DNA from 2 places in the Shimazuella sp. NTD250 genome. Region 2 is predicted to be linked to the other one. Evidence: a T-box and tRNA genes for the amino acid it is inferred to sense, from the RefSeq annotation. Region 2 holds a T-box; the other holds one or more tRNA genes.

Region 1 (6,202 bases), 410 kb from region 2:
GCCTTCTCATCGTGTTCTTGCCGTTCGCAGAGCAGAAAGAGAAGGAGTGCTGAAGCTAAAGATTAAGCTACAAGAGAAAGAAGTTTATACTTTACTTCGTAAATGGTTCCCTCACGAAAATACATACACGCTGCCGATTATGCAAGATAGCTATAAGCGCTTGATTGCTCCTTCTATTGATCGTGAAATACATGCAAAAATGCTGGCAGATGCGGAAGAAAAAGCGATTGATATCTTTAAAGAGAACTTAAAACATCTATTACTCCAATCACCGATTACTGGCAAAGTAGTACTCGGGGTTGATCCTGCATACCGGACTGGATGTAAATTAGCAGCAGTAGATGATACAGGAAAATTATTAGATATTGATGTCATCTATCCTACAAAGCCAAATGATCGAGTGGAAGAAGCAAAGGAAAAAGTTCATGCGCTACTAGAAAAATACCCAATTAGTTTGATTGCAATTGGCAATGGAACTGCTTCAAGAGAAACAGAAAATTTCATTGCAGAAGTTATTCAGGAATCTGATAAAGATCTGTACTATGTGATTGTCAATGAGGCTGGTGCCAGTGTTTATTCTGCTTCTCCACTGGCGAAAGAAGAGTTTCCTGAGTTAGATGCAGCCAGAAGGAGTGCAGTCTCAATAGCAAGGCGGCTGCAAGATCCGCTAGCAGAATTAGTTAAAATTGATCCAAAATCGGTTGGTGTTGGACAATATCAACATGATGTTAATCAAAAGAGACTATCAGAGTCATTAACCCAAGTTGTGGAGTCAGCTGTTAACTATGTCGGAGTGGATGTCAATACTGCTTCTCCATCTTTGCTCCAATATATCTCAGGGGTGAGCAAAACAGTATCAAAAAACATAGTAGCAGAGCGTGAAAAGATTGGAAAATATACGAACCGAAAACAGCTTACGAAAGTACCAAAACTCGGAGCTAAAACATTTGAACAATCTGTTGGATTTCTGCGTATTCGTGAAGGAGATAATCCACTCGATAAAACACCTATTCATCCTGAATCTTATCCCATTGCCGAACAACTTTTGCAGATACTCGGTATTTCAGTAGAAGAATTGGGTCTCGATCAATCCAAGGAAAAGTTAAAAAAAGTCGATGTATCAAAAATGGCATTGGCATTAAATAGTGGTGTACCGACACTTAGAGATATGATCGATTCACTACTCCGTCCTGGAAGAGATCCTCGGGAATCTTTGCCTAGTCCTATTCTTCGGTCAGATGTGTTAAAAGCGGAAGATTTGGAGACAGGAATGCACTTAAAAGGAACCATTCGCAATGTTGTGGCCTTTGGGGCATTTGTAGATATCGGATTAAAAAATGACGGGCTTGTCCATATTTCCAAGCTCAGCAACCGATTTGTCCGCAATCCGATGGATGTAGTTACAGTCGGGGATATTGTGGATGTATGGGTGCTTTCTGTAGATAAAATCCGAGACCGGGTCAGTCTTACTATGGTACAAGAATAAAAGGAAAGCTAGGTAGCTCACCTAGCTTTTTTTGCTGAAAATTTCATTTTCAACCTCAAAATAAATTTTTATCTTTGTCCTCATATTCTTTTTTTATAAAAGTAAACCAGCATCGGTTTAAAAAACGTATTTGACCACGATCTTTTTGCCGAAATGCTTGCATCAATTGCTTACTTAGCCAATTGGGCATGGCATACTCCCCCTGTATAAAACTGATATTTACTTATGTTTATTACAGACAGGGGTTGTCTTGTGCCTATACTTGTGAGATTCCACGAAAAAAGTATGCATGAAATGAAAAGTTTGAGGGAAAAAGGTAGAAGAGGTGAATTTTAAATGAAAAAACAAACCTATTATGTAACAGTTGATGGAACCATTCACTCCGAACAGTTGTTAGATGATGCACCATATGATTTTGAAATTCAGGCAACAGATGAGGAAATAAAAAACATACAAGATTTATTTCAACAAACATATAATAAAGACTGGGATACTTTTGTGCAATCGCATTTACCTTTTCGAACCGAGGATCGACAAAAAGCGAGCACAGATGTAGACCAAAATGTCCGAGAAATTTATTCAGCGATATACCAATTGGGAACAGAAGAGACGAAAAAGAGCATAGAAAGTCTAGGTTTGCTTGATCTTTCTTGATCGAGCAAGTATACTTGGAGTTGAGAAATTGTTTTTATATCCATATTGGAGGAATGAGTAGTGGGACCACAATACTATCAATCTTCTTCTGCGGTTAGAACAGAACGAGGCTTATTTCAACGCGTTTTTTCGTGGATGTTTGCTGGCTTACTACTTACAGGAATTATTGCTTATTTCTTAAGTAGTAATGCAGACATATCTGCCCTGATCAAATTTAATAGCAGTATCATCTGGGGTGCCATCATTGTTCAAATTATAATTGTAATGGCTATCTCAGCTTTGATCGGCAGGATTTCCGCCTTTACAGCGACGTTTTTGTTTTTCTTATACGCAGCGATTAATGGGGTAACCTTTAGCTTATATTTTGCTTATGTAGATATCAGTACAATAGGTTCAGCTTTTATAATTACAGCTGGTATGTTTGGTATTTCGGCAGCGATTGGATTTATAACCAAAGCTGATCTTTCTAAAATGGGCTCTATCTTCTTGATGCTTCTTTTGGGATTAGCTCTTGCTACTTTGGTGAATGTACTCTTCTTGCACAGCAGTACAGGAAGCTTAATCCTCTCCTATATTGTCGTTGTTGTTTTTTGTGGAATTACCGCATATGACGTGCAAAACATTAAGCATATGAGTGCCAGCATTCAATCCATGGACGAAAATACTGCTACAAAAGTCGCTATTTATGGAGCATTGATGCTTTACATTGACTTTATTGCGATCTTGCAAAACTTGATCAATATTTTGAGCAGAGACTAATAATTAGCAGCAAATAAAGCCTTCTCACATCATGTGAGGAGGTTTTTTTGTAAGAATGAAAATTTATGCTTGACGCAGGAGGACAAATCATGCTAGATTATAGAAGTCGCTCAAAGCGGATAAAAAAAGCTTGCAATAAGTAGTGCTTTTTGTTAAAATAACTCTTGTCTCAAAAATGTTCCCAAATAGCTCAATTGGCAGAGCAATCGGCTGTTAACCGATAGGTTGCAGGTTCGAGTCCTGCTTTGGGAGCCAACTTAGGAGAGATACTCAAGAGGCCGAAGAGGACGGTTTGCTAAACCGTTAGATGGCGTCAGCCATGCGAGGGTTCGAATCCCTCTCTCTCCGCCAGACATTTCGGTTTTTAATGGCCCGTTGGTGAAGCGGTTCAACACACCAGCCTTTCACGCTGGCATGCAGGGGTTCGAATCCCCTACGGGTCACCATTTTTGGGCGTTTAGCTCAGCTGGGAGAGCACATGCCTTACAAGCATGGGGTCGGCGGTTCGATCCCGTCAACGCCCACCAGATTCAAAATATTTATTTTTACCCATACGGGGCTGTGGTGTAGAGGCCTAACATGCCTGCCTGTCACGCAGGAGACCGCGGGTTCGAATCCCGTCAGCCCCGCCATTTTTTTGTGGCGGTCGTGGTGAAGCGGTTAACACACCGGATTGTGGCTCCGGCACTCGAGGGTTCAAATCCCTTCGATCGCCCCACTTTTTTACACTTTGGGGAGTAGCCAAGAGGTAAGGCATCGGTTTTTGGTACCGTGTACCGAAGGTTCGAATCCTTCCTCCCCAGCCATTTTTTCAAAGCAATTTCAAATAAGTAAGAGCCATTAGCTCAGTTGGTAGAGCATCTGACTTTTAATCAGAGGGTCGAAGGTTCGAGTCCTTCATGGCTCACCATTTTCAAAAATATGCGGGTGTGGCGGAATGGCAGACGCACCAGATTTAGGTTCTGGCGCCGAGAGGCGTGGGGGTTCAAGTCCCTTCACCCGTACCATATTTTCATAAACTTTATATTTTGCGGTCGTGGTGGAATTGGCAGACACGCTATCTTGAGGGGGTAGTGGCCCTAGGCCGTATGGGTTCGAGTCCCATCGACCGCACCAATTCACACATCGAAGAGTTATGACCGTAACTTTTCTTTTTTTATGACCGGGGCGTGGCTCAGCTTGGTAGAGTGCCTCGTTCGGGACGAGGAGGTCGCAGGTTCAAATCCTGTCGCCCCGACCAAAGCTTATGCGGGTGTAGTTCAATGGTAGAACATCGGCCTTCCAAGCCGAATGTGAGGGTTCGATTCCCTTCACCCGCTCCATCACAAAAAGCTGTGCAGATGCACAGCTTTTTTCCTTTATTTGGGACTCCGAAACTTTCTTCTTTTCCGGTTTCTTGGTAAGATAGTATTATTTCATGAAGAAGGACGGTGTTAAACCTTGGATGAACCGATTATTTATACAGTAGATGAAGAGGAAACAAGAGCATTAGCATTTCAAATAGGGACGAGGTTATCTAAAGGAGCCGTCATTGCTTTATCTGGTGAATTGGGAGCAGGTAAAACAACTTTTTCACAAAGTTTAGCTAAGGGACTCGGTGTAGAAGAATATGTAGACAGCCCAACTTTTTCTATCTTAAAAATTTATAAGGGTAGATTACCTCTTTATCATATGGATGTGTATCGATTAGAGGAAGACAGTGCAGAAGAATTAGGCTTAGATGAATATTTATATGGAGATGGTGTAAGTTTAGTTGAATGGCCATCCCGAATTGCTTTGTTGTTACCGAAAGAGACCATTTTTATTGAAATAGAAGTCCTGCCAACAGGGGACAGAGCCATAAAAATTGATTCTCCCACACTGTACAAGGAGTTGATGGGATCATGAATATATTAGCAGTGGATACTTCAACACTTGTACTAAGTATTGCTGTATTAAATGAGCAAAAAATACTTGGAGAGAAGTCTACTAATCTGAAGAAAAATCATTCGGTTCGATTGATGCCTGCTATTGACGAACTGTTAACAGACTTGGATATGACATTATCGGATATGGATTTATTTGCAGTTACCGCAGGGCCTGGTTCCTACACAGGGGTTCGAATCGGAGTCACTACGGTTAAAACATTTGCATGGGCTTTACATAAACCATTTCTTGCTGTCTCCACATTGGAAGTTATCGCGATGAACGGACTGCATTTCCCAGGAAATATTGTTCCTTTAATTGATGCAAGGCGTGAACAAGTCTATGCGGCTGTATACCACAGGCAAGAAAACGGTCTGCAACTAAAAATGCCAGAACAGATTATTTTGATGGATGATCTGCTCGAACAGTTGAAACAAAATGAAAATGAGACACTATTCATTGGTGATGATGTCACTATGTTTAGTGATAAAATAACATCTGCATTAAAAGAGAGAGCGATTATGACGCCATCTAGTCAACATCTTCCACGTGCAAGTAATCTCGGCATATTAGCCCTGCAAAAATGGTTGGAAACAAATAAGAGTGAACGACATGACTTCTCTCCTAACTATTTGCAGTTAACATTGGCTGAGAAAAATTTATTGGGGCGGTTAACATGAACTTTATCAAAACGGTTTTGTTTCGCCCGATGAAGGTAACAGATATTCCTGCTGTTATGGAGATTGAAGAACTTTCTTTCACTGATCCTTGGAGTGAATACTCGTTTAAAGATGAGATTACTGCGAATGATTTGGCTTATTATATTGTCTCACTTGTAGATGGAAATGTTGTTGGATATGCGGGTATGTGGGTGGTGTTAGATGAAGCGCAACTTACTAATGTCGCTCTTCATCCGGATTATCGCGGGCAAGGAACTGGAAAAGAAATCTTGGCTTATATGATCGAGCTTGCAAAGCAACTAGGGGCTTCCGATGTGACACTTGAAGTCAGAAAGTCCAACCAAAGAGCTCAACATCTTTATCGGAATTTGGGTTTTACTGTGATCGGAACGAGAAAAAATTATTATCCAGACAATGGAGAAGATGCCATACTGATGGGATTGGTCTTGAATGAAGAATAGAACGGTGATACTGGGTATCGAAACAAGTTGTGATGAGACAAGTGTATCTGTAGTTATAGACGGAGAAAAAGTACTTTCAAACGTCATAAGTTCACAGATGGAGATTCACCAAGCTTTTGGGGGGGTTGTCCCAGAAGTCGCTTCTAGGCGCCACGTGGAGCGGATTACGTTGATAATCGAACAAGCATTAAAAGAAGCAAATGTAACCAAAGATCAGCTTAGTGCCATTGCAGTTACTCAAGGCCCAGGTTTAGTCG
Region 2 (6,202 bases):
TCATCATTCCATAGTAAAGTAAGAGTGAGGAAGACCAAAAATCACTCTGTTCAGCAGTCTGAAATAAAGCCATGCCTTGTTTGATATAGGATGTAAATGCATGTACATTGCGATATGAAAGAGTTTTGGCTTCTGATTTTGGGTATTTTTTGATGAGAAAGTTGCGTGCAGTTGTTTCGTTCTTTAACAGCTCATATGATAAATATTTCATAATTCCTCCGAAAAAATTGTCTTATTCATGACTTATCCACAATTATTCACAAGTTATACACAGATAAACTGTGGATAACTTTTATAAAAAGATATTTAATTTCAACAATAGCGGTTTTCTTGATTCGCTTTTTTTTATTTGATACACTTGCAAAAAAATGGAGACTTGAAGATAAGGGGCGATACGCCATGTGGGAAGAGAAGTTCAGCAAAACAGGCCTCACATTTGATGATGTGCTATTGTTACCAGCCAGATCCGAAATTTTACCTCGTGATGTTAGTGTTTCCACTCAACTGACAAAAAAAATAAAGTTAAATATTCCATTAATCAGTGCGGGTATGGACACCGTAACTGAATCATCCTTAGCAATCGCTCTAGCGCGACAAGGTGGTATTGGAGTAATCCATAAAAATATGACGATTGAAGAGCAAGCAGAGGAAGTAGATCGTGTAAAACGTTCCGAAAGTGGTGTCATTACAAACCCATTTTACTTACACCCAGGTCATCAAGTTCATGATGCAGAGGCATTAATGTCCAAATATCGTATTTCTGGTGTGCCGATTGTGGACAAGGAGAAAAGGCTTGTCGGAATCATAACGAACCGTGATATGCGTTTTGTGCATAATTACAGCACTCCTATTTCAGAAGTGATGACAAAAGAAAATCTTGTCACTGCTTCAGTTGGAACAACAATGAAAGAAGCAGAACATATCTTGCAACTACACAAGATTGAAAAACTGCCATTGGTTGATGAACATGGTGTATTGAAAGGCTTAATTACGATTAAGGATATTGAAAAAGCTACCCAATTCCCCAATTCTGCTAAAGATGAGCAAGGACGTCTGCTTGTAGCAGCAGCAGTAGGTGTCTCAAAAGATACAGACCAACGGATCGCAGCATTGGTAGAAGCAGAAGTGGATATGGTGGTAATTGATACAGCACATGGACATTCGAAAGGCGTGCTGGAAACAGTTGCTAAGGTTCGAGAAAATTATCCTGATCTCACCATTGTTGCAGGTAATGTAGCTACCGCTGAAGGGACAAGAGATTTGATTGAAGCAGGAGCGAGCATCGTCAAGGTAGGGATTGGCCCGGGTTCAATATGTACGACTCGTGTGGTTGCGGGTATTGGTGTTCCTCAAATCACTGCAATTTATGATGCTGCTAGTGTAGCTCGTGCATATGGTGTGCCTATTATCGCTGATGGTGGTATTCGCTTCTCTGGCGATATTGTTAAAGCCCTCGCCGCCGGAGCAGATGCTGTTATGCTCGGAGGATTGTTTGCAGGAACAGAAGAGGCTCCAGGGGAAAGTGAAATCTACCAAGGCCGTCGTTTTAAAGTATATCGAGGCATGGGGTCCATTGGTGCTATGCAAGCAGGTAGTAAAGATCGTTATTTCCAAGAAAATGAGCAGAAATTAGTCCCAGAAGGTATCGAAGGACGTGTTCCTTATAAAGGTCCAATCGTGGATATCGTATATCAATTAGTTGGTGGAATTCGTTCTGGTATGGGTTATACAGGGTCAAAAACGTTGTTAGATTTAAAGGATAATTCACAGTTTGTACGAATTACTTCTGCTTCGTTGCGGGAGAGTCATCCTCATGATGTACAAATAACAAAAGAAGCTCCAAACTACCAATTAGGTGGTTGAGGAAAAGCGTCCCGCTGAGGGCGCTTTTTTATTCTTTTTTAATGTAAAGGGCTTGTATTGTCGGATCGAACGTGTGAAAATGAGTAGGATTGAGCTAACGAAGGAGTAAAAGGAAAATGCGTCGTAAAATTGTATTTTTATTCTGCATTATCAGTTTATTTACGATAAGCAATCCTGTATATGCAGATGAATTACCGACGATAAATGCCAAATCATATATATTAGTCGATACTATTTCTGGGGAAATATTAGCTGCAAAAAATGCAAATGAACCGAGACCACCTGCTAGTATGACAAAAATGATGAGCGCAATTGTTATTTTTGATCAGATCAAGCAAGGTATACTTAAGTGGGATGATGTGGTTACGGTCAGCAATAGAGCAGCTGCTATAAATGAAGCAGAAATACGCTTAGTTGGAGGAGAAAAACAGACTGTCAAGCAGTTATTCACTGCTTTATTTGTTCAATCGGCCAATGATGCTACTGTTGCATTGGCGGAACATATTGCCGGGTCAGAAGAAGGCTTTGTGGATATGATGAATAAAAAAGCAAGCGAACTGGGGTTGAAAAATACACATTTTCAAAACAGTACTGGATTAAACACAGAATCGTACCCTGATCCTCCAGCCACTAGCAAAGTAGGCCAACATGACATGTCAGCTTATGATACAGCTGTTGTTGCACAATTTTTGTTAAAAAATTATCCGGAAGTACTACAATATACAAGCATCCCGACCTATACCTTTCACCAAAATCAACCAAACCAACAAAAAATAGACAATTGGGATCAGATGCTTCCCTCACTGAAATACTATTATCAAGGTGTGGATGGCTTAAAAACTGGTCATACCAATGCAGCAGGGTATTGTTTCACAAGTACAGCAGATCGTAATGGTCTACGGGTAGTTTCAGTCGTTATGGGGACAGATTCGGAGTTTGCACGGTTTCATGAGACAAAAAAATTGTTGGATTATACATACGACAATTTTGAATTGGCAACAGCTATTACAAAAGGAAAAGTTATTCTTGGTCATGATCGTTTTACGTTACCAAACGGCGTAGAACGTACAGTACCAGTTGCTCCAGAATATTCCCTACAGTTAGCAGAAAAGAAAGCAGATAAAGAGTCTTATACTTATAAAGTTGTTCTAAAAAAAGGGATACAAGCTCCCATTTCAAAAGGGACTGTAATTGGTGAAGTTTCTCTCTTGTATAAAGGGGAGTCTATACCAGGAGTTCATTCAGTTCCATTGATTACCCAAAAAACAGTAGAAAAAGGGAGCGTGTTCCGGTTATTTTTTCGTCATGCGTGGGATAGAGTAAATTCTTGGATAAACTAATGCTATAATTCTGTTCCTTGTAAATTTACATTTATTCCTTTACAATGTTATTGGCTAAAGGACTAAAATTAACAAATTGGCAATCTATACACGATCTAGGAGGATATAGGATGACACAGACAGGGACAGACCGTGTAAAACGCGGAATGGCAGAAATGCAAAAAGGTGGCGTCATTATGGACGTCGTAAATGCAGAACAAGCAAAAATCGCAGAAGAAGCTGGGGCAGTCGCTGTAATGGCTTTGGAGCGAGTTCCTTCCGATATTCGTGCAGCTGGCGGAGTCGCTAGAACGGCTGATCTTAAGATTGTAGAGGAAATTTTAAATGCAGTCTCCGTCCCAGTGATGGCAAAAGCGAGAATCGGGCATTTTGTAGAGGCGCGTTTATTAGAATCCATGGGTGTAGATTATATTGATGAAAGTGAAGTTTTAACACCAGCAGATGAAGTTTATCATATTGATAAATCTACATTTACTGTTCCGTTTGTCTGTGGCGCTCGTAATCTTGGAGAAGCACTCCGTCGTATCGGTGAAGGAGCATCCATGATCCGTACAAAAGGTGAACCAGGGACAGGCAATATCGTAGAAGCAGTTCGTCATATGCGTATGATGCAAAGTCAAATTCGCAAAGTAACAGGTATGTCTCGTGACGAGTTAATGACAGAAGCAAAAGAATTGGGTGCTCCATATGAACTCCTTTTACAAATTCACGAAACAGGGAAATTACCGGTTGTTAACTTTGCAGCTGGTGGAGTAGCAACCCCAGCTGATGCGGCTTTGATGATGCACTTGGGATCTGATGGTGTATTTGTTGGTTCTGGTATTTTCAAATCCTCCACTCCTGCTAAATTTGCAAAAGCTATTGTTGAAGCTACTACTCATTTTGAAGATTTTGCACTTATTGCTGCGCTATCCAAAGATTTGGGAAGTCCAATGACTGGTATTGAGATATCAAAATTAGAAGCGCATGAACGGATGCAAGAACGTGGCTGGTAATATCAAAGTAGGTGTTCTTGCTCTTCAGGGGGCTGTGCGAGAACATATACAACTTTTGAATAAGCTAGGCACCGAAGCAATTGCTGTTAAAAGAAAAGAACAATTAGCTGATGTCGATGGCTTGATTATTCCTGGAGGGGAATCTACTACTATAGGAAAGCTTTTACGTCAGTATGATCTTCAGGAACCGATTTTAGAATTCCATGCAAAGGCTAAACCTATATTTGGGACTTGTGCTGGGCTTATTATAATTGCCAAACATATCACAGAGAACAGTGAACCTCATTTGCCCCTGTTAAATGTGACTGTTCAGCGGAATGCTTTTGGGAGACAAGTAGATAGTTTTGAAGCTGATCTACCGATTAAAGATGTGGCAGAAGATTTCCAAGCTGTTTTTATTCGTGCTCCTCTCATTACAGAAGTGGGAGCAGATGTAGAAGTGCTTTCTACAGTGAAAGATCAAGTGGTAGCAGTGAAACAGGAAAACCTTTTAGGCATATCTTTTCATCCAGAGTTAACAGATGATACGCGCTTGCATGCTTATTTTTTGAGTATGGTGGAAAAGGCGATTGAAAAAGATCTATAACCTCTGTATAATGAGCGCATATTAATAAACATGATTGCGATGAAGAGACAAGTAACAAGACAGATCTTTCCAGAGAGGCGATGGTTGGTGGAAATCGCTAAGAGAAGTCTTGTGAATTCCACCTCAGAGCTGATCTCGGCAGCGTTCCGATAACTACGCATTAAGGTGGACTGTTTAGGAAAGTGACAGTCAACAAGGGTGGCAACGCGGAACCTCCGTCCCTTAGGGATGGGGTTCCTATTTTATTTGAGGAGGAATTTCTATGCTAGATATCAAATTGTTGCGGAATAACTTTGCGGAAGTAAAAGAGAAACTAGCTTCCCGCAACGAAGATATCAGTGGTCTGGATTCGTTTGAGCAAATTGATAACAGACGTCGTGAAGCGATCACAAGATCCGAGAAACTAAAAAGTGAACGGAACCAAGCAAGTCAAGAAGTGGCGAGAAAAAAGAAAGCAAAAGAGGACGCAGAATCCCTTATTCTTAGCATGCGTCAAGTCGGAGAGCAGATCAAAGAACTTGATGAAGAAATTCGTCAACTCGATGAGCAATTGCAGCAAATATTATTATCCTTACCAAACATCCCTCACGAGTCGACGCCTATTGGATTAACGGAGGAAGAAAATATACCAGTTCGATTTTGGGGTGATGTTCCAGAGTTTAGCTTTGAACCAATTCCTCATTGGGACTTAGCTCAACATCTAAAACTATTAGACTTTGAGCGGGCTAGTAAAGTGACAGGTTCACGTTTTGTATTTTATACAGGTTTAGGTGCTCGCTTGGAGCGTGCGCTTATGAATTTTATGCTGGATTTGCATACTTCTGAACATGGTTATAGAGAAATGATACCTCCTTATATTGTAAACAGCCAAAGCATGACAGGAACAGGACAACTGCCTAAGTTTGCAGAAGATGCATTTGCGCTTGCGAATACAAATGGCTATTATCTCATTCCAACATCAGAAGTATCGGTAACAAATTTCCATCAAGGAGAAATCCTTACTGATCAAGAATTACCTATTTATTACGCAGCATACAGTGCTTGTTTCCGTTCGGAAGCGGGGTCGGCCGGCCGCGATACAAGAGGATTAATTCGCCAGCACCAATTTAATAAAGTAGAGCTGGTGAAATTTGTTAGACCTGAAGATTCTTACGATGAGTTAGAAAAACTTGTCCAGAACGCAGAAAAAGTTTTACAGCTATTGGAATTACCTTATCGTGTACTTTCTATGTGCACAGGAGATCTTGGTTTTACAGCAGCAAAAAAATATGACCTAGAAGTTTGGCTGCCAAGTTCTGGTGCGTATCGTGAGATTTCATCTTGCAGTAACTTTGAAGATTTTCAAGCTAGACGAGCTAATATCCGTTTCCGTCGGAGCGCCAAGGATAAACCTGAATTTGTCCACACACTCAATGGCT

What was found. The T-box of region 2 lies ahead of serS (serine--tRNA ligase). A T-box ahead of a tRNA ligase gene usually reads a tRNA of that ligase, here a tRNA-Ser.
Region 1: it encodes a tRNA-Ser, which carries the amino acid that the T-box ahead of serS (serine--tRNA ligase) is inferred to sense. The anticodon was not compared.

The regions. Positions count from the first base shown of each region.
Region 1 covers NZ_JCAJZS010000004.1:433,012-439,213, forward strand. Annotated here, with positions in the region: gene AC5WOF_RS13160 (Tex family protein) at 1-1,486, shown strand, start outside; gene cmpA (cortex morphogenetic protein CmpA) at 1,542-1,676, opposite strand; gene AC5WOF_RS13170 (hydrolase) at 1,823-2,140, shown strand; gene AC5WOF_RS13175 (Bax inhibitor-1/YccA family protein) at 2,201-2,899, shown strand; tRNA gene AC5WOF_RS13180 (tRNA-Asn) at 3,079-3,154, shown strand; tRNA gene AC5WOF_RS13185 (tRNA-Ser) at 3,160-3,250, shown strand; tRNA gene AC5WOF_RS13190 (tRNA-Glu) at 3,269-3,345, shown strand; tRNA gene AC5WOF_RS13195 (tRNA-Val) at 3,351-3,426, shown strand; tRNA gene AC5WOF_RS13200 (tRNA-Asp) at 3,455-3,531, shown strand; tRNA gene AC5WOF_RS13205 (tRNA-His) at 3,542-3,617, shown strand; tRNA gene AC5WOF_RS13210 (tRNA-Gln) at 3,631-3,705, shown strand; tRNA gene AC5WOF_RS13215 (tRNA-Lys) at 3,734-3,809, shown strand; tRNA gene AC5WOF_RS13220 (tRNA-Leu) at 3,823-3,906, shown strand; tRNA gene AC5WOF_RS13225 (tRNA-Leu) at 3,930-4,015, shown strand; tRNA gene AC5WOF_RS13230 (tRNA-Pro) at 4,063-4,139, shown strand; tRNA gene AC5WOF_RS13235 (tRNA-Gly) at 4,148-4,221, shown strand; gene tsaE (tRNA (adenosine(37)-N6)-threonylcarbamoyltransferase complex ATPase subunit type 1 TsaE) at 4,340-4,786, shown strand; gene tsaB (tRNA (adenosine(37)-N6)-threonylcarbamoyltransferase complex dimerization subunit type 1 TsaB) at 4,783-5,484, shown strand; gene rimI (ribosomal protein S18-alanine N-acetyltransferase) at 5,481-5,945, shown strand; gene tsaD (tRNA (adenosine(37)-N6)-threonylcarbamoyltransferase complex transferase subunit TsaD) at 5,935-6,202, shown strand, end outside.
Region 2 covers NZ_JCAJZS010000004.1:27,848-34,049, reverse strand. Annotated here, with positions in the region: gene AC5WOF_RS11020 (YaaC family protein) at 1-211, opposite strand, end outside; gene guaB (IMP dehydrogenase) at 400-1,863, shown strand; gene AC5WOF_RS11010 (D-alanyl-D-alanine carboxypeptidase family protein) at 1,980-3,203, shown strand; gene pdxS (pyridoxal 5'-phosphate synthase lyase subunit PdxS) at 3,314-4,198, shown strand; gene pdxT (pyridoxal 5'-phosphate synthase glutaminase subunit PdxT) at 4,200-4,784, shown strand; T-box leader at 4,815-5,010, shown strand; gene serS (serine--tRNA ligase) at 5,047-6,202, shown strand, end outside.